DNA from 3 places in the Rhodococcus sp. NPDC059969 genome. Region 2 is predicted to be linked to each of the others. Evidence: riboswitches for the same ligand, from Rfam matches in the RefSeq annotation. Region 2 holds a riboswitch; each other region holds the start of a gene.
What was found. A riboswitch is a leader RNA that binds a small molecule or an ion and turns the genes downstream of it on or off. The one in region 2 is predicted to bind S-adenosylmethionine.

Region 1: linked by a shared signal. The riboswitch ahead of ACFWAD_RS15445 (bifunctional o-acetylhomoserine/o-acetylserine sulfhydrylase) and the one ahead of ACFWAD_RS25670 (putative leader peptide) in region 2 are both predicted to bind S-adenosylmethionine.
Region 3: linked by a shared signal. The riboswitch ahead of ACFWAD_RS27170 (LLM class flavin-dependent oxidoreductase) and the one ahead of ACFWAD_RS25670 (putative leader peptide) in region 2 are both predicted to bind S-adenosylmethionine.

What each region holds. Positions count from the first base shown of each region.
Region 1 covers NZ_JBHWUF010000004.1:346,269-353,058, forward strand. Annotated here, with positions in the region: gene trpS (tryptophan--tRNA ligase) at 1-758, opposite strand, end outside; gene ACFWAD_RS15420 (barstar family protein) at 785-1,279, opposite strand; gene ACFWAD_RS15425 (ribonuclease domain-containing protein) at 1,279-1,815, opposite strand; gene ACFWAD_RS15430 (exodeoxyribonuclease III) at 1,824-2,669, opposite strand; gene ACFWAD_RS15435 (MFS transporter) at 2,706-3,914, opposite strand; gene ACFWAD_RS15440 (NADP-dependent isocitrate dehydrogenase) at 4,045-5,268, opposite strand; SAM riboswitch class IV at 5,574-5,714, shown strand; gene ACFWAD_RS15445 (bifunctional o-acetylhomoserine/o-acetylserine sulfhydrylase) at 5,858-6,790, shown strand, end outside.
Region 2 covers NZ_JBHWUF010000012.1:41,250-48,039, reverse strand. Annotated here, with positions in the region: gene ACFWAD_RS25685 (ABC transporter permease) at 1-473, opposite strand, end outside; gene ACFWAD_RS25680 (ABC transporter permease) at 466-1,464, opposite strand; gene ACFWAD_RS25675 (ABC transporter substrate-binding protein) at 1,467-3,107, opposite strand; gene ACFWAD_RS25670 (putative leader peptide) at 3,256-3,345, opposite strand; SAM riboswitch class I at 3,354-3,448, opposite strand; gene ACFWAD_RS25665 (GNAT family N-acetyltransferase) at 3,466-4,056, opposite strand; gene ACFWAD_RS25660 (FAD-dependent oxidoreductase) at 4,065-5,174, opposite strand; gene ACFWAD_RS25655 (ABC transporter substrate-binding protein) at 5,185-6,156, opposite strand; gene ACFWAD_RS25650 (amino acid ABC transporter ATP-binding protein) at 6,191-6,790, opposite strand, start outside.
Region 3 covers NZ_JBHWUF010000013.1:141,147-147,936, forward strand. Annotated here, with positions in the region: gene ACFWAD_RS27165 (NtaA/DmoA family FMN-dependent monooxygenase) at 1-1,162, opposite strand, end outside; gene ACFWAD_RS27170 (LLM class flavin-dependent oxidoreductase) at 1,183-2,529, opposite strand; SAM riboswitch class IV at 2,512-2,625, opposite strand; gene ACFWAD_RS27175 (phosphodiesterase) at 2,704-3,609, opposite strand; gene ACFWAD_RS27180 (dicarboxylate/amino acid:cation symporter) at 3,949-5,322, shown strand; gene ACFWAD_RS27185 (alpha/beta hydrolase) at 5,415-6,560, opposite strand; gene ACFWAD_RS27190 (SNF2-related protein) at 6,672-6,790, shown strand, end outside.

The DNA.
Region 1 (6,790 bases), on a different contig from region 2:
CTGACGCCCGGCTTGGCCTGCGGGTCGAAGCGAATCTCGCGCTCGTTGTCGGTGACGGCCGACTTGATCTTCTTCGCCGACACCTTCGGATCGTCGAGCAGATTGATCAGTCCGGCCGCACTGGCAGCGGACTTGCTCATCTTGGCGGTCGGATCCTGCAGGTCGTAGATCTTTGCCGTGCCCTTGATGATCTGCGGCTCGGGAACGACAAACGCCTTGCCGTAGCGGGTGTTGAACCGGCCGGCCAGATCGCGTGCGAGTTCGAGGTGCTGGCGCTGATCCTCACCCACCGGGACTCGCTGCGGGCGGTACAGGAGGATGTCCGCGGCCATCAGAACCGGATACGTGAACAAACCGACACTGGCGTTGTCGCTGCCTTGCTTGGCGGACTTGTCCTTGAACTGCGTCATACGGCTGGCTTCACCGAAACCGGTGATGCAATTCAGGACCCACGCCAACTGCGCGTGCTCGGGAACCTGACTCTGCACGAACAGCGTCGCCCGATCGGGATCGATACCCAGCGCCAGAAGTTGAGCCACCGCAACCTTGGTGCGACGACGCAGTTCCTTCGGGTCCTGCGTCACCGTGATGGCGTGAAGATCCGGAATGAAGTAGAACGCGTCGAAATCGTCCTGCAACGGAACCCACTGCTGCAGCGCACCCAGGTAGTTGCCGAGGTGGAAAGAATCCGACGTCGGCTGGATTCCGGAAAGCACGCGAGGCTTTGCGGTGGGCTTCTGTTCTGCAGGGGTCGACATGGTTCCGATCTTTTCACGAGTGGAAATCAGTGCGGTGGCGTGGTGCCCGGGTAGTCGAGTTCGACGAGGTCTTCACCGGGGGCGCTCAGGTCGTCTTCACAGACCTGGTAGACGGTCCGGAAAACGACGGGTTCCCATTCTTCGGTGTAGAAGTCCATCGTTTCGCGGAACCACTCCAACTGATCCTGTTGCTCGGACAGTAGAGAACCCGCACCTCGGATCACAACTACATATCCGGCGCCCAATCCGAGTACGTCGTCCAGATCTCGCATGACGTCGTCGAAAGCATCCTTGTTTCGCCCGAAGTGGGACGGAAACTGGAAGGCCGCCGCGAACTCGTCGAAGACCTGCGACGTAGTCCGCATGTTCTCGCCACGAACCACCCGAACGACAAAATTCTCGCCACGGAGTTCACGTGCAAGATCATCTGCAACGGCCGGGTCGCCCTGCAGCGCCACCGAAGCGACATCCGAAGACGGATCCAGCCACTGCGCCACGCTGACCGTAGACGAATCGGACATCAGCGAATCCTCACAAACGTGTCGTAGTGATCGAGGGTGTACCAGGCCGAACCGTCGTTGCCGGTGACGATTCGCTCGGCGTCGCGGCCTTGGCCGTTCTTCTTCGCGTTGACGTCCCATTCCTGATAGACGACACGTCCACCACCCGCCCCGACAGCGGGCAGACGCCCCTCGCTGTTGCGGAAGGTGATGCCGCCCTTGGTTCCCGGCGCGTTGGCGGAATCGGGCCACCTCCCGGCGTCGATCTCCACGAGCGTGGCGAGAACTCGCGCCGGCGCATCGCTGTTTGCCTGCTGCGTTGACTTGGCAGCGGAACTCGACGGCGCAGAACTCGACGGCGCAGCCTTGGTGGTGGCGCCAGGCTTGGCTTGAACACTCGAGGACTGAACGCTCGAGGACTTGGTGACCGACGACGCCGAACTGTCGGAGTCGCGTGAAGAAAGCGTCACCGCCAGCACCAGCGCCACCACGGCAACGATGACGGTGATGATGGCGTTGCGCATTTTTGCGCTCGGCATCTTCAGACCTTCAGGCATGCGCGTTCCTACCGGTACGAGACGGTGACAGGTGCGTGGTCCGACCAACGGAGGTCGTAGGACTCAGCGCGTTCCACGAGGGCAACCTTGGCCCGCTCGGCGTAGCCGCGGGTGGCAACCTGGTAATCGATACGCCACCCCGAGTCGTTGTCGAATGCCTTGCCGCGGTACGACCACCACGAGTAAGGACCATCGACACCAGGGTGAAGGGTGCGGAAGACGTCCACCCACGCGGAATCGTCGGCGAACAGAAGGTCCATCCACGCGCGCTCCTCCGGGAGGAATCCCGAAGACTTCTTGTTGGTCTTCCAGTTCTTGAGGTCGAGTTCGGTGTGTGCGATGTTCCAATCGCCGCTGACCACCACGTGGCGATCGGCCGACTCGGCCGCTCCGGCGGTGGAGGCGAGGTGAACTGCGAAGGACGCCATGAACCGTTCCTTCTCCTCCTGCTTCGGTGTGAGCGCCTCACCGGACGGCAGGTACAGGCTCGCGACGGTCAGATCCGCGAAGTCGGCTTCGATGTATCGACCGGCTTCGAGAAATTCGTCGTCTCCGTGACCGATCCGCACCGCGTCGGGTTCGGTGCGTGAGAGCACCGCGACTCCGTTGCGTCCCTTCGCGGACGGCTCGGCCGAGACCAGGAACCATCCGTTGCCGAGCGCTGGCTCGAGGGTCTCACGAAGCTGATCGTCCGACGCACGCGTTTCCTGAAGGCAGATGAAATACGCCGACGTCTTCTCCAGCCAATCGAGCATGCCCTTGCGGGCCGCTGCTCGAACGCCGTTGACGTTCACGGACGTGATGGTGTGGGGAGCAAGAATGTGGGAGTCAGCAGTTTGTGGCACGGCAAGCACCGTAGCCGATTCCACCGACGCGGATCGGCGCCCAGGTCAGCGCACGGCCCTACGCTGCAGAATCACTGCAATCGCCAGCACGGCAAGACCCGCGACCGCCAGCAAAGACCCCACTGCCGCCGGCGCCGTGTACCCGTAACCGGCCGCGATCACGACGCCGCCGATCCACGCTCCGAAGGCGTTGGCGATGTTCAGCGCGGCGTGATTGAGAGACGCAGCCAGGGTCTGAGCGTCCTCGGCGACGTCCATCAGCCGTGTCTGCAGACCTGGAACCATCGAGGACCCCGCGAGGCCGATGAGGAAGACGAAGATCAGTGCCGTGTAGGGATTGCGCACAGCGATCACGAAGACCGCGAGGATCACCACGAGGGATCCCATCGACAAGAACAGGCCCTTCATCAGGGCACGATCCGCGAGGTATCCGCCGACGAAGTTACCGGCCACCATGCCCAGTCCGTAGAGCATGAGTGCCAGGGGAATGAACGAAGCGCCGAGCCCGGACACGTCGGTGAGCGTCGTACTGATGTAGGTGTAGACGGCAAACATGCCGCCGAACCCGACCATGCCCACGATCAGCGTCATCCACACCTGGACGCGGCCCAGCGCTCCGAGTTCGGTGATCGGATTCGTCACCGGCATGCCGTCCAAACGCGGAATCCAGACGAACAGCGAAGCAACGGTTGCCACCCCGATCACGGCGACCAAAGCGAAGGCGCTGCGCCAGCCGAGTGCCTGACCGATCCAGGCGGCGACCGGTACCCCGATCACGTTGGCCACGGAAAGACCCATCATGACCATCGCCACGGCCTTGGCGCGTTTTCCCGGTTCGGCCAGGTGAGCTGCGACCAACGCGGCGACTCCGAAGTACGCGCCGTGCGGCAATCCGGCGACGAAGCGAGCCATCATCAGCGTCGTGTACGAGGGAGCGAAAACCGAGGCGGCATTGCCGACGGTGAAGGCGACCATGAGCGCGATCAACAGTGTGCGGCGCGGTACCCGTGCGGTGAGAGCAGCGATCAGCGGAGCGCCGACGACAACCCCGAGCGCGTACGCGGAGATCACGTGACCTGCGATGGGTTCCGAGACGCCGAGCCCGGATGCCATTTCCGGGAGCAATCCCATGGCGACGAACTCGGTGGTGCCGATACCGAAACCGCCGAGGGCGAGAGCGAGCATCGCCGGACCTCTGGTGGAACGAACCCCGGGTGTCGAGGCGTCAGAACGGGAGAGGGTAGACGAAGTCACTGATCAATTGTGATCTCACACCTGGTTGAACTTCCAAGTGAGAGCGGGTGAGTTCACTCACGTGAGACCGCGAACACAAATGGGACGCCCGGTTTCCCGGACGTCCCATTCGAAAGGTGAAGCGGTGAATCTACTTCGCGGCCATGGCCTTCTGCAGGTTCACGTCGAGTGCGCCGAGGAACTCCTCGGTGGTCAGGTAGCCCTGATCGCCGCCGACCAGCATCGAGAGGTCCTTGGTCATCTGGCCGCTTTCGACGGTCTTGATGACAACGTCTTCGAGCGCCTGCGCGAAGCCGATGACCTCAGGGGTGCTGTCGAGCTTGCCACGGTGCTCGAGCCCACGGGTCCACGCGAAGATGGACGCGATCGGGTTGGTCGAGGTGGGCTTGCCCTGCTGGTGCTGACGGTAGTGACGCGTCACGGTGCCGTGAGCAGCCTCTGCCTCACAGGTCCGTCCGTCCGGCGTGAGCAGAACCGACGTCATGAGGCCGAGCGAGCCGAAGCCCTGGGCCACGGTGTCGGACTGGACGTCACCGTCGTAGTTCTTGCATGCCCAGACGTAGCCGCCCTCCCACTTGAGTGCGGAAGCGACCATGTCGTCGATGAGGCGGTGCTCGTAGGTCAGACCTGCGGCATCGAACTCAGCCTTGAACTCGGTCTCGTAGATGTGCTGGAAGATGTCCTTGAAGGCACCGTCGTACGCCTTGAGAATGGTGTTCTTGGTGGACAGGTACACCGGGTAGTTCTGCTGCAGACCATAGGTGAGCGACGCGCGAGCGAAGTCACGGATGGAATCGTTGAAGTTGTACTGCCCCTGAACGATGCCGCCGTTCTCGGGGAAGTTGACCAGTTCGTGCTCGATCGGTGCGCTGCCGTCCTCGGGCGTGTAGGTGATCATCACCTTGCCGGGGCCGGGGACCTTGAAGTCTGTGGCGCGGTACTGGTCGCCGAATGCGTGACGGCCGATGATGATCGGCTTGGTCCAGCCCGGAACGAGTCGCGGAACGTTGGAGATGATGATCGGTGCGCGGAAGATCGTGCCGCCGAGAATGTTGCGGATCGTTCCGTTCGGGGAACGCCACATCTTCTTGAGACCGAATTCCTCGACACGTGCCTCGTCCGGCGTGATCGTGGCGCATTTGACGCCGACGCCGTGCTTCTGGATCGCGTGCGCTGCGTCGATGGTGACCTGGTCGTCGGTCTCGTCGCGGTACTCGATACCGAGGTCGTAGTACTCGAGGTTCACATCGAGATACGGATGGATCAACTTGTCTTTGATGAACTGCCAGATAATGCGCGTCATCTCATCGCCGTCGAGTTCGACGACGGTGCCCTCAACCTTGATTTTGGACATGGGTGCTTCGCGTCCTCCTAGGAAGTTTCCCTGGTTACACGGTTGCGGTCACACTTTGTGAGTGGGTCCGCGAACGGTTCGATTATCAAACCTAGACGGTGTGGACTGATCTCGGGAGATGAGTCCCAAACAAGACAAGCGTACTGCTAACCCGTGAGGCCGCAACCGGCAGGTCCACTCACCGGTCTCTACTCACGAGTAACTTTTGCCTGCTAGTGGGCTACGTCGCTCTGCCGCGCGTGCGGTTGCGGCTCACATTTCGCCCCGTGTCAGGACTGCGCTCACTTCCCGGTAGAATCCGACTTGGTCATGAGTGCCAGCGTCAAGCCCCGGCTCGCTGGACGGCAACCCTCCAACCGCGGTGGGGTGCCCCGGGTGATGACCAGGTTTCCCGACGTGGATCTGCTCGCGCAGTTCCACCGCAATTCGGGTGACAAGCGCGGGTCCGACAGGGACGGACCCCAGACCGGGCCGAGCCCCACGGAGGTATTTCAGTATGTGTCGCACTTGTAGATAGACCCCAGCACGGGGCGGCGATCATTCGCCCCCGTCCGACATCTATCCGTCAGACCACTGGAGTGAACAAATCATGACCGACAACACAGCCGACGCCGCAGCAGCTTCGGATCCGACCGCGAACTGGTCGTTCGAGACCAAGCAGGTGCACGCCGGGCAGACAGCGGACACCGCCACCAATGCGCGCGCTCTGCCGATCTACCAGACCACCAGCTATGTCTTCGACAGCACCGATCACGCTGCCGCACTGTTCGGGCTGGCCGAGCCGGGCAACATCTACACGCGAATCATGAATCCGACGCAGGACGCCGTCGAACAGCGGATCGCCGCCCTCGAAGGCGGAGTCGCCGCACTCCTCCTGTCCTCGGGTCAGGCTGCCGAGACCATCGCGATCCTCAACATCGCCGAGGCCGGCGATCACATCGTCTCGAGCCCGTACCTGTACGGCGGCACGTACAACCTCCTGCATTACACACTTCGTAAGCTGGGCATCGAAGTCACGTTCGTCGAGGATCCCGACGATCTCGAGCAGTGGCGCGAAGCCGTTCGCCCGAACACGAAGGCGTTCTACGGCGAAACGATCGCCAATCCCAAGAACCACATCCTCGATCTACCTGGCATCTCGTCGCTGGCCCACGAGAACGGTCTTCCGTTGATCGTGGACAACACCGTGGCGACGCCGTACCTGCTCCGCCCACTCGAGCACGGCGCCGACATCGTCGTTCACTCCGCCACCAAATACCTTGGTGGACACGGCACCGCGATCGCCGGCGTCATCGTCGACGGTGGCACCTTCGACTGGACGCAGGGTCGCCACACCAACTTCACCACCCCGGATCCCAGCTACCACGGCGTCACCTTCGCGGACCTGGGTGCCCCGGCGTTTGCACTCAAGGCGCGCGTCCAACTGCTGCGCGATCTCGGCTCCGCCGTGGCACCGTTCAACGCGTTCCTCATCGCGCAGGGCATCGAGACCTTGAGCCTGCGCATCGAGCGCCACGTATCC
Region 2 (6,790 bases):
CCGAGCGCGGTCACCAATGCCAACGAGAGCAGTAGCGCCGGAATGGACAGCAGGACATCGACGATGCGCATCAGAACTGCGTCGACGACTCCGCCGACAAATCCCGCAAGCAAACCGATGATCGATCCTGCCACCAACGCGATTCCCACCGCTACCAAAGTCGCGGTCAGGGACAGCGCGGCGCCGTGTACGAAGCGTGTGTACAGATCACGCCCGAGGTTGTCGGTTCCGAACCAGTGAGCCAAGCTCGGTCCCTGCAGTTTGTCCGCCGGGACGCCGGACAACGGATCACCGCTGGCGAAAAACCCAGGCGCGACGGCAAAGCCGATGGCAAGCAGCACGATCAGCACCGGAATGACCAGACCGGGCTTACGGATCAAACCGATGGCAGTCGACCTTCGGCGCGAAACGACTGGTGCCTTGGCCTCGACGCGTGGATCGAGCAGTAAGGGTTCGATCAATGTGTCAGACATGGGCCGGCTCCAGATCGGTCGAGCTTTCGGTATTCGAGTTTTCGGCATGTGTCTTCTTCGCCTGAATGATTCGTGGATCGATCAGGGGGTAGAAGAGGTCGACCGCGAGGTTGACGAGCACGAAGACCAGGGAGGCGAACACAACGACGCCCTGCACCACCGGGATGTCCTGCGCCATCACCGACGTCTGGGTCAGACGGCCGACGCCCGCGCGGGAGAACACCGTTTCCACGACCACCGAACCAGCAAGCAAAGTTCCGACCAGCACTCCGGCAATGGTGAATGCCGGAATGCTCGCCAGTCGCAACGCGTGACGGGTCTGCACGCGCCAACGGCTGGCGCCCTTGGCATAGGCGGTCTCCACGTGCGGCGAACGCAGCGTCGACTGCAGGCTGGTCGTGAGGACCTGCGCGATCACCGCGCCGGTCGGGATCGCCAGCGTGAACGCCGGGAGAACTACCGTTGCGAATCCCTTGTCCCCGAATGCGGGGAAGATGTGCAGACGGAACGAGAAGAGTTGCAGGAGGATCAGACCCACCCAGAAGGTGGGCACAGCCACTCCCAGAGGCGGCAGCGAGAACAACAGGTTCGCCAGCCACCGCTTGCGGGTGTAGGTAGCGAAGAACGCGATCGCCACTCCGAACAGCACGGCGAGAACCAAAGCCGTGGTTGCCAGCACCAGGGTGCTCGGCAATGCCGAGAAGATGGCATCCGTTACCGACTGACCGGTGGAGATCGACGTACCGAAATCGCCGCGAAGAGCATTGGTCAGCGACGTCCAGTACTGCACCCACACCGACTGGTCCAAGCCGTATCGTGCCCGAAGCTGATCGAGCGCAGCCTGATCCACTGCAACACCCTGCCCGGACGAGTCCGCAGCCATGCTGACCGGATCGCTCGGCAGGAGGAACAGAATCACGAACGAGATAGTGAAGGCGGCCCACAGGACAACCGCGGCCTGGCCCAGTCGGGTGAGTACGTATCGAGTCATGATTACTTACCCGACAACCATGCGTCGTAGAACTGCAGGCGTGACGAGGCTTCGAAGTTCAGATCCTGAACACTCGATCCGGCGCCGATGGCCTGCGAGAGCTCGATCGTGGGGATGGAGAGCCCACGGTCGAGGATCAATTCCTGAGCGGTGGAGACCAGTTCGCCGCGCTGACCGTTGTCCGTGGCTGCGAGCTGGTCGGTGAGAACCTTGTCGAGCTCCGGATCTGCGCCGCGACGATTGAGGTTGCGGCCCTCGGTGCTGAACGACGCCCGCAGGATGTCGGCGTCGGCCCGAGTGCTGTTGTAGTACAGCGAATCGTAGTCACCCGACACCCCCTTCTCGGTCCATTCACCGTTCGAGACCAGATTGAGCTGCAGGTCGACGCCGACCTTCTTTAGCTGCTGCTGCACGAGCTCGAGAATGGCCTGATTACCCGAGAACACCGGGCTGAACGTGACGCTGAACGTGAGCTTCTGCCCGTCCTTCTCGCGGATACCGTCGCTTCCGGTCTTCCAACCGGCTGCGTCGAGAAGCTTCGCCGACTTGTCCGCGTCGTAGGTAACGACACTGGATTCGTCGCTGTAGAGCGGAGTGGTGTGAGCCAACGGGCTCGTTGCCGGGAAGAACGACGGATCAAGAACGGTGTCGACGAGTTCTTGGCGGTTGATCGCCGGAATGATGGCCTGGCGGACGGCCTGATCAGCGAGTACTCCACGACTGACGTTGGGCTGGAAGAAGAAGCTCACGCCCGGGTTGGGCCGGGTGAGGATGCGTCCACCGGCGCCCTCGATCTGCGGTGCGTCCTGTGGAAGCGCGTCGCTGACCGCATCGAGCTGGCCGGAAGCCACACTGCCCGCGCGCACACCGGATTCGGGGACCACGGTGAAATCGACGCCGTCGAGGTAGGCCTCGCCCTGATGCGCGACTGCGTCCGACGCCCAGTTGTATCCCGCGCGCTTGGCGATCTTGACGCTCTTGTCCTGCTGCCAGTCGGTGTACACGAATGGACCGGAAGCGATCACCGCTGCACCGGGGCAGCGCTGCTCGGATGCCAGTGCGGTGGTGGAATCGGCGAGGATTCCGAGCTGCGGCGTCGAAGTTGCTTGCAGGAACTGAACATTGGGCCCGGAGAAATTGATCTTCGCCGTGTGGGCGTCGACGACGTCAGTACCCGTGTACGAGGACAGGTAGCTCTTCGCCAACGACGCGTTCGGCCCGAGGTTCTTGACCGAGTCGAAGGTCTTCTTGACCGAATCCGCCGTCACCGGTGTGCCGTCACTGAAAGTGACATCATCGCGAAGGACGAACGTGAAGCTCGCGGCATCGGGGCTGATCTCCCAACTCTTGGCGAGCCACGGGGTGATCTCGCCGGAGTCGGGATTTTGATCGGTCAGCGAATCCACCACGGTGCGAGTGACATACACGGTCTGGTTGCTGCCGGCCTGGGCCGGATCGGCGCACGTCGGCGCCTGCGAGAGGCCGTAACGAAGGGTTCCGCCGGACTGCGCGGGACCCGCGTCGGCACCGCTGCCGCTTCCGTCGCTGCTGCAGCCGGCGAGGACGGTTCCGAGAACCGAGACAGCACCGATACCGGCAATGACGGTCGCGCGTTTGCGGGCACCGAATGAGGGCGAAGACACCAAGAACTCCTAAAGAGGCATGCCGAAGAGCGCACCCGTCGCCGTGAAGCAAGAAGCTCCGAGAAGGCGATCGAGCGCGAATCACTTGTGCAGAGAAGAGAAAACAGACTTGTCGACGACTCGCCTGAGCGTGAAGGACTGACCGAGGTCAGTTGGTACAGAAAGATCCCGCGGTGCGGCACAGGTCTACGTGACGACGCGACCAGGCGGTATCGAAACCGCCTTCGACTGCCTTCATTTCGTGTTCCTCCATCGGTCCTGGCGGTAGCACCCGCACCCGATCACTCGGGGGGTTGCTGCGACTTCAATGAGCCAGGTCTCTCGGTCGCTCTGGATGGTCGTTCGCAAGTGTACGAGGTTAAACCCGGGTGTTGTCAACCCGGTCGGTAGGAATTGCTGCTCGGGTCACATTTTCGAGCACCCGAAGTTGTTTCTCGAACGGGTGGACGCCCACTTCTTCGGGCGAGAGTGAAGCGTCGTAGAGCGGTGCGTATCCACTGGACAGGTACAGCGCGACAGCCTCCGGTTGCCGAGGGCCCGTCGTCAGGAACACCCGGTTGTATCCGCGAAGCTCGATCTCTCGTTCCAACTCGCGAACGACGACCTTGCCGAGACCACGCTTCCGATAGTCGACCGATGTCCAGATTCTCTTCAATTCCGCAGTGGTGGAATCGAATTGGCGAAATGCACCACCGGCAATCGGCACATCCTCGTGGGTGAGCACCAGCAGCGCCCCCTGCGGGTACGCAAATTCTTCTGCCGGGTACGTGGTGAGATCCGCGAGCATCGCTTCGCGAGTTCCGCCGTATCGCGAGCTGTATTCGAGCGCCAACTCCGCGATCAGTGGAGCCGCCAAGGGATCGTCCTGCGATACCGAGTAGACCTCTACCGCGCCGATGCCCTCGACCTGCCGGGTCCCGAGCTCCAGTGCCACAACACTTTCCTCCATGAATCTGGTCAACGCTCCCCTAGCCGAAAAACTTCCGGAGCGAGAGCGGTTCCCTCGACGAGGTTCGATACAAGGTCACCCAGGGCCGGACCGAATTTGAATCCATGACCCGAGAATCCCGCCGCGACCGTGACGGCGCCGACTCGGTCGATGACGAAGTTACTGTCCGGCGTGCTCGTGTACAGGCACGTGATCGACTCGACGTGGGTGGAATCAACGCCGGGCAACCACGACTCGGCGTACTCGACCAATCGTTGCTCTCCGTCGACATCAGGGGTGTAGTCGCGGGTCTGTGGAGTCACGACCGGCCCGGTCGCGTGTTCGCCGATCTTGATGCCGTCCTCGGAACCGAGTCCGTAGATCCCCGCGGTCTCCAGCTGCGCACCCGTGTGGTGAACGAAACTCGGCCACTCGACTCCCGGGTCCAGCGGTGCAAAGTGGGCCGGTTGTTCCTGCGTCGTGCGCAGCGCCGGGAGCACGATCTCGGAACCGAGTCCGCTGTCTGCGATCAGGTCCGCAGTCCACGCACCGGCCGCGATCACGACCTGACGAGCCGCGAGCGTTCCGCCGTCCGTCACCACGTCCACGCCGTACGACGCTCGCGCGAGTGCCAGTACCCGAACGTCGTGACGGACCTCGGCACCGGCGAACACCGCTCCCGCTTTCAGCGCGGTCACGGCGCGGTCCGCGTGCAACCGGCCTGCATCGGGGTGATGGAGCACGGTGGTGTCGAATCGCAACCCCGGCCAGCGGGCGGACGCCTCGGCAGGAGTGAGGATCTCACCCTTGATGCCGGCCTCGACCAATATCTGCGCCTTGGACTGCACTGCCTGCGGCAGACCGTGATCGACGGCACCGGTCAGTTCCAGGAACCCGATGTCCGTGGTGGACTCCAACTCCCGCCACAGTGGCAGCGCGTCGGCCGCCAATCCTGTGTACAGGTGATTGTCGTAGGCCTGACGGTAGATGCGCGAAGTACCGTGCGATGCACCGTGCTTGTGCCCCGGCCCGAACTGTTCCAGCTGTACGACGCTGTGTCCGCGCGCCGCGAGCCGCCATGCGGCGGAGGACCCGACGAGTCCTCCGCCGATGACGATCACATCGAGAATCTCACTCATGGACGAGAGCTCACTTGGTCTTGGGAAGGCCGGGCGGGTTGATCAGAGACTTGTCGACGGCTTCGCTGGTGATGTTCCAACGCTCGAGGATCTGCTTGTACGTACCGTTCTCGATCGTGTGGTTGATCGCGTCGTTGACGGCCTTGATCAACCCGTTGTCCTTCTTCACCAGCACCGCGATCTGTCCTTGCAAAGTGTCGCCGGCACCGGAGAACTCACCGACAACCTCGGTTTCACCCGACTGCTTGGCGTGGAACTGCGACGACGGGTTCGGGCCGAAGTAGGCGTCGATTCGGCCGGACTGCAAGGGGAGGTAGTAGTCGGTGGTGTTCTGGTAGTAGGAGATGTCGGTGGGCGCCAGGCCGGCCGCGACGTTCTGCTCACTCCACTTGACCAGCAGTGCTTCCTGATTGGTACCAGAGGAGACGGCGATCTTCTTGCCGGCGACGTCCTTGGGTTCCTTGATGGAGATCCCGGCGCCCTTCTTCGCTTCGAAGGCGAGGGTGTCGAGTCGGTAAGTGGCGAAGTCGTACTTCTCCTTACGCTCCTCTGTGACAGTCACATTGGAGAGGAAGGCGTCGGCCTCGCCGGAGTCGATGCGGACGAAGTTCTGTGCCCAGTCCGCTGTCTGCAGGTCGACCTTCAAACCGAGAACGTCACCGATCAGGTAGGCGAAGTCTGTCTCGGAGCCGATGAGGGTGGTGTCGTCGTCGGCGTAGAAGCGAAGCGGCGGAGCGGAACCGGCACTACCGGTGACTCGCAGCGTGCCGCGATCACGAATGTCCTGAGGAACCTCGGCGGCGATGGCATCCACCTTGTCGGTGGTGATGCGATTCTGGTCGGCGGTGAGGTTGTAACCCGCGGCCGCGGTGACCTGGGCGCCGTCGGACTCGGCGTCAGCGCTGCTGCACGCAGCGCTGAGCAGTCCGACGGTGGCAAGAGCCGAGATCAGAAAAGTCGCGCGACGGGATGGGGAGAACATCAATTTTTCCTTCCGGGAATGAGTCTGGGTCGCGTCAGAGGACGAGGGAGAGAAACGCTTTGGTCCGTTCGTGAACCGGATTGTCGATCACCTGCGACGGCGGGCCCTGTTCGACGATGACGCCGCCGTCCATGAAGACCGCGGTGTCCGCCACCTCCCGAGCAAATCCGACCTCGTGCGTGACGATCACCAAGGTGGCGCCGTCGCGGGCAAGCTGGGCAAGAACTTCGAGGACTTCGCCGACCAACTCGGGATCGAGCGCCGACGTCGGCTCGTCGAAGAGAATCACAGCCGGACGCAGTGCTAGCGCTCGCGCTATCGCTACGCGCTGTTGCTGGCCACCGGAGAGCTGGCGGGGATACTCGTCGGCCTTGTCTCCCACTCCCACTCGCTCGAGCAGAGCACGGGCTTCGCGGTAGACCTCGTCACGGTCTCGTTTCTGGGCCGAGAGCGGTGCTTCCACCACGTTCTCCAGCGCAGTCAGGTGCGGAAACAGGTTGAAGTTCTGGAACACGAATCCGATATGTGAACGCTGCTTCAGGATCTCGCGGTCACGCAGTTCGTGAAGTCGATTTCCCTTGCGCCGGTATCCGATCAGTTCTCCGTCGATCCGTACGGTCCCGCGGTCGACCTT
Region 3 (6,790 bases), on a different contig from region 2:
TCTTCTCCGCAACTTGCTGCGGTGTACCCACGATCGGTCCACGCTCGAACTGATCGATCACCACTTCGCGCAGATTCAACTTCTTGCTCTCGGCTACCGCGCGCAGTTTTGCGACGGTCGCGAAACGATCCTGGTGAATGAAGGCGCGCCCCTGGATGATCGGCGGAGCCTCAGGATCCGGGGCGATATCGGGTAGTGGCCCTTCGGGGTCGTACTTCGACAGATCGAGATTCCAGATCTGTTCGAGCAGAACCAAAGCGGTCTGGCCGGTGACCTGCTGGTCGCGAATATCGCGGTACTTCTCGATCGCGTCCGCCTCGGACGTGCCGAGAACAAAACTCGCCGACGGCAAAATCTTGATGTCACCCGGGTCGCGTCCGGCCGCGACGGCACGAGCCTTGATGTCACGATAGAAGTCGGCCGCCTCGGGCAATTGACCATACGGTGAGAAGATCGCGTCGGCATTGCCGGCAGCAAAATCGCGCCCCTGCGGCGACACCCCGGCCTGCAGAATAACCGGGCGCCCTTGCGGGCTACGCGGCACCGTGAATCGGCCGTTCACATCGAAATGTGATCCGTGGAAGGCGAATTCACCGGCATCCGGTCGCGAGAGAAAGCGTCCTGATGCCTTGTCAGCAACGATGTCGTCGCTGCGCCACGAATCCCACAGTTGACGCACCAGCGCTACCGTCTCCTCCGCACGCTCGTATCGTTGCGCACGATCCAGGTATCCGCCGCGGCGAAAGTTCTGGCCGGTGAATGCGTCGAACGTGGTGACGACGTTCCAGGCGGCACGTCCTCCGGACAATTGATCGAGCGTCGCGAATTGTCTTGCCAGCTCGTAAGGCTCGTTGAACGTGGCGTTGATGGTGCCTGCCAAACCGAGGTGTTCGGTCACTGCTGCCAACGATGCAAGCACGGTGAAGGTGTCCGGCCTACCGATGATGTCCTGATCGAATATCTGTCCTGCACGTTCACGAAGAGCAAGACCTTCGGCGAGGAAGAAGAAGTCAAACTTCCCACGCTCGGCTGTTCGAGCGGTGTGCTCGAAGGATTCGAACTCGATCTGACTGCCCGCCTGCGGATCCCACCACGCAGTGTGATGGTTGACGCCGCCGAGGTAGGCACCCAGGATGACCTGCTTACGCTGCTGAGAACTCATGAAAGTGTATTCCTCGTCTGTCAGGCGGCCGGAGTGCCGGCGGCGTAGCGGTTGGGAATGTTGATGGGCAGACCAAGCAGTCCGCGAAGATTCGTCTGTGGGTATTCGGTGCGGAATACGCTGCGTCGCTGCAATTCCGGTACCAGCTCACCTGCGATCGCGTCGAGGTCGTCTACGACGACGCCCGGTCGCAACCGGAATCCGTCGATTCCCAACTGTTGCCACCGGAGCAGAAGATCTGCCAACTCGGCCGCGGTACCGGTGAAGGTCAGCGCGTCCGAACGGTATTCGGTACCAACCTGCGCGTCGAGTCGAGCGAGCCGTTGCTTTCCGGTTTCTTCCGGCGTATCGAAGAAGACGACGATGTCGGTGAAGACCCGAAGCGGTTCACCGGTGCGCTGCACGTGCTCTTCGGCTGCTCGCACCTCACCCAGGATTGCCGTGACCTGCTCGTCGTCGAATGGCGTCACGAACACCAGGTCAGCCGTGCGCGCTGCCAGTTCGTACGCCACGCGCTGATGCGCCAGTGCTGTGACGACGGGATGCCCCTGCGGCGGGCGCGGAGTCACCGACGGTCCACGGACCGACAAATACTTGCCCTCGAAGTCGATGTAGTGCAACTTGTCTCGGTCGATGAATCGGCGCTGCTCCACGTCGCGGATCTCGGCGTCGTCCTCCCAGCTGTCCCAGAGTCGCCGGATGACGTCAGCGGCCTCCGCAGCTTCGTCGAACAGGTCACGTACGAAGTCCGGGAGGACACCTGAAACGATCGACTGACGCTCGGCATCGGTGAGCGCTGGGATATCGCGTCGCCCGAACTGGGCCGCCTCGGACTCCGAAGCCGACACCTTCACCTGCCATCCGGCGCGACCGCGCGAGGTGTAGTCCAGCGTGGCAACGGCTTTGGACACGTGGAACGGCTCGGTGTGAATGGTGGTGATGGTCGGGATCAAACCGATGTTGCTCGTGACGGGTGCCAGTCGGGCCGCCACGAGATGTGCGTCGAGCCGCGCGCGTACCCGATCAACGGCGTCGTCGACGGGCGCGAGTGGGTCCGCCGGAACCGAGAGACTGTCCTCGATGGTGACGAAATCGAGCAGACCACGCTCGGCGGTCGTCACCACGTCAGTCCAGTACGACGCGCTGAACAGCTCACTCGGGCGCGAGTGTGGCTCGCGCCAGGCTGCAGGGTGCCAACCGGCACCGTCCAGCGCTACGGCGAGATGCAGCGGAGCAAGATGAGAAGAAGGGGTGGAGGTCATCGGCGCATACTCCTGTTCGAGAACTACTCGGGAGCGCACAGTGCCGACCGCAGAAACCGTCAGCACCCGACTGACGGTTCTCGTGGCGACTGCCGCTTGCGACACGCACCGCGCGTGTCGCCAGGTGTGATTCCGGGGCACCCCATCGGCATGAAGGGTTGCCGTCCAGCTAGCCGGTCCTTGTTGCTGGAGCTCTGCACCTACCTCGACGGTAGTGAGTACGCGACCGCCCGACAATCAACCCGAACCGTGCCGGCCCGCCGGAAACCGCCTGCCACCTCAGACGATCGAGCGCCTCGCCTTTTCGCTCTCGAGGATTCGAATGCCGGCGGCGCCGAGCCTCCGGACTCCCTCGGCCGCGTCGACGGGCTCACCGACCGTCACGTGAGCGCCGAGAGGAACGACCGAATGAACAATCGTCTCGTCGTAGACGTGCACCAGGTTGCACCCCTGAGCCCCGTCTCGACCACGCTGCCCACCGACTTCCACGTTCAGGTCCTGGGTGTAACACGTCGACGACGCCACGGACACGGGAATCCCGGCGAACGTCGCCGTCGTCGAATAGTGAAGGTGCCCGGCAAGAATCGCCCGAACATCACTGCCTCGCAGGACGTCTGCCAGCCGGGGCTGATCGCGCAACTCCACCAAGACTGCAAGATCCTGAATACACGGAACCGGGGGGTGATGCAGCGCCAGTATCGTTCCGTCGGGCGCGGGGACCGCCAACTCTGCTCGTAGCCAGTCCAATTGACGATCCGTGATCTCACCGTAGTGATGACCCGGAACCGACGAGTCCAGGGTGATCACCCGCAGTCCGTCGAGATCGTAGACGTTGTCGACGGGATGATCTGCTGCGTCCTCGCCCAACAGCAACGATCTGAAGGTGGGGCGGTCGTCGTGGTTACCCATAGCCCAGATGACCTGTGCATCGATCTCGGCCGCCACGGGTTCCACGATGGCTTTCAATTGCGCGTACGCGTCGGGGTGCCCCTCGTCGGTCAGGTCGCCGGTGAAGAGGAGTGCGTCGGGGCGTGCGCCCGAGGCCACTATCCCGCGGAGCACTTCCCGCAACCTCGTCGACGCATCCACGGCGTCGTACAACTCCCCCTGTGCTACCAGATGTGTGTCACTGAGGTGCACCAGAAAATGCTTCGGACGCGGGTACTCGGCATTCCGAACGCTCATCGGTCTCTCGCTTCCGCTTGCCGACGCGTAGGCGCCGGTGCGGCACCTACTGATCGTCGACACTAGTCAACCGACCAACAGTGACTGATCGGGGCACACCCGACGAACACGAAGCGAACTCCCGCGGCGACCCTCGGGATCGAGTAGTTGAAGCTGCGAGTAGTGTGTGGACAGTGTTGTTCCTGACCAGTCGGCGTTACGTCGACCTTCGCCTGCAGGCGAGCGCAATGTGTACGTGCTCGCTCTGACCTGACGCGTACCAGGAAACATTTCTTCGAATCTGCCCGGCCTCTGGTGCCGCGCTGCGTTTCGCTCCCTTGATTTTCGAAAGGCATAGTCATGCCCAGCTCCACCTCCACCGGCGTGCCGGAAAAGTCCACGTCCCGTTTTCCGTCCTGGGCGACGGCATTCGGACCGCAGATCGTCGCCGGCCTCGTACTCGGTGTCATCATCGGTCTCGTCGCCCGGGCAATGCCTGATGCGGCCGACGGCAACGTCAACTGGTTGGTCGGCACCGTGCAGACCATCGGTTCGAGTTACGTCAAGCTGCTCACCGTTGCGGTGATCCCGCTGGTGTTCACGGCCATCGTCAGTTCCATCGCCAACCTGCGACAGGTCGCCAATGCAGCTCGCCTGGCCGTGCAGACCTTGCTCTGGTTCGCCATCACCGCGTTCATCGCTGTGATCATCGGCATCATCGTCGGCCTGATCACCGATCCCGGTTCACGGACCGACGTCGCCGCCGAAGCCGCGAAGGAACCCAAGAGTTCCGGTTCGTGGTGGGCGTTCATCACCGGACTGGTTCCGAACAACTTCCTCGGGCTGGGCGCGAAGACTTCCGTTACCGAAGGTGTAGCGACCACGACGCTGAGCTTCAACGTCCTGCAGCTGCTCGTCATCGCCGGCGCAATCGGCATTGCTGCGCTCAAGATCGGACCGAAGGCTGCGCCGTTCCTCGAGTTCAACGCATCGCTTCTCGCGATCGTTCAGAAGGTCCTGTGGTGGATCATCCGCCTCGCCCCGATCGGCACCGCCGCGCTGATTGCCAACGCTGTCGCCACCTACGGCTGGGATGCGATCGGCTCGCTGGGCGTCTTCACCGCTGCCATCTACATCGGCCTGGCGATCGTGTTCTTCGTGGTCTACCCCATCCTGATTGCCGCACATGGCCTCTCGGTCCGGAGCTTCTTCTCCGGCGTCTGGCCCGCGACTCAGCTCGGCTTCGTCTCGCGCTCGTCGATCGGTACCCTGCCGCTGACCGAACGCGTCACCGAACGCAACCTCGGTGTTCCTCGTGAGTACGCCTCGTTCGCCGTTCCGCTCGGTGCCACCACGAAGATGGACGGTTGCGCTGCAATCTATCCCGCAATCGCGGCAATCTTCGTCGCCGGCTTCTACGACGTTCCGCTGACGTTCACCGACTACCTGCTGATCGTCGTCGTTTCGGTCATCGGCTCGGCAGCAACGGCCGGAACAACCGGTGCGACAGTCATGCTCACACTCACGCTCTCCACCCTGGGTCTTCCGCTGGCCGGCGTCGGCCTGCTCCTCGCCGTCGAACCGATCGTCGACATGGGCCGCACCGCAGTCAACGTCACCGGCCAGGCTCTGGTTCCGGTCATCGTCGCAAAGCGTGAGGGAATCCTCGACAAGGAGCGCTTCGACGCTCCCCGCAACGGTGATCCCTTCGCCGAGGAACTTGTCGACGCGTAACCCTCGATGACAACAGCAGCGTCCCCGCACCTGAGCAATACGGTGCGGGGACGCTGCTTTTCAACCGGAACTGCACAGACTGTCGTCGACCGTCAGACGCCAAGTGCCCGGGACAGAGTCGGCCACGCCTTCGGCAGTCGTTCACGCCAATACGCCCACGCGTGTGTGCCGTTCGGCTCGTAATCCACCTGCGCCGGAATCTTCAGCTCCTGCAACCGAGCGTCGAACATCTTGGTGCAGGCATGCGCAGCAACCTCGATGCCGCCGCCGATCACCAGACGCTCGAGCAGTTCAGGAGTCTGCAGCGTCTCGTCGGATCCGGGAAGACCGTTCGCCGTCGACACGTAGATTTCCTTGCCTCGCAACTTCTCCGCGTTGATCAAAGAATCGTGCGCCTCCCACTCCGGGCCTCCTGGCACACCCCAGATGTTGGCCGGATCTCCGCTTCGGGAAGAAATCGTGGCCTGAATGGCAGTTCGCCCAAGCGGATCCATCGTGGAGTAGCAGCCACTGAAAACCGCGACGCCCCGGTACATGTCCGGAAAGCGTTGGGCGAGCATCATGGCGCCCATCGCGCCCATGGAATTGCCGGCAATCGCGTTGATGCCGTTGGTCTCGAGTCGTGCGTCGATCAGCGGTGGCAGCTCTTCGGTGATGAAGGTTTCCCACTTGTGCAGTCCCAGCCGCGGATCCGGATTCTCCCAGTCCGAGTACAGGCTCGCGATTCCGCCATTGAGCATCACGACGTTGACGTTCTTGTCGGCGAAGAACGCCGGGGCGCCGCCGATCGTCATCCATCCGCTGCTTTTCTCTCCGGCGTCGACACCCTCGAGCATGTACAGCGCTGGGCGCGGAACCGAATTGTCAGCGGGTAGCAAAATCTCGACGCCGACCTCGCGTCGAAGTGCAGGCGACGCCACCGTCAGCCTGACCGCCTGTGGTGCGGTCACCTTCTCGCCGACGATGGCCGGGACGACGATGTCGTCGCGCAGGTCCGGTTTGGGGCCCGGATCCTCCTGAAGTGGTCCCGGGATCGTCGACCCCGAGCTCACGCTTCCCTCGACGCTGCCCAGACTTCCCGAGCTTCCCGAACTACCCGAGCTTCCCGAACTACCCGAGCTTCCGGAACTCGGCGCTGCCGTCGACAGTCCGCCCAATTGCAAAGAAAGTGCACAGACGGCCAAACACACCGCACCTGTGCGCGCAGATCGAATCCACGCACGCCGCTCAGTCCTCATGAAACTCCCAAACCAGTCAAAGATGTTTCCGTGAACATACCGTGCAGTTCGGACTTTCTTGGACAAACGACCACGACAAGATCTGTCGGACGCCGCCACTAGGCTGGCCCCGTGCAACCGGACTCAGTCAAGGCCCTCGACCTCGACCGAGTTCGCGCTGTCGTCGGCACGACAACCTACGACCGCGGACTTACCTACCTTCGGCAGAATGCAGTCGAATCCATCGCATG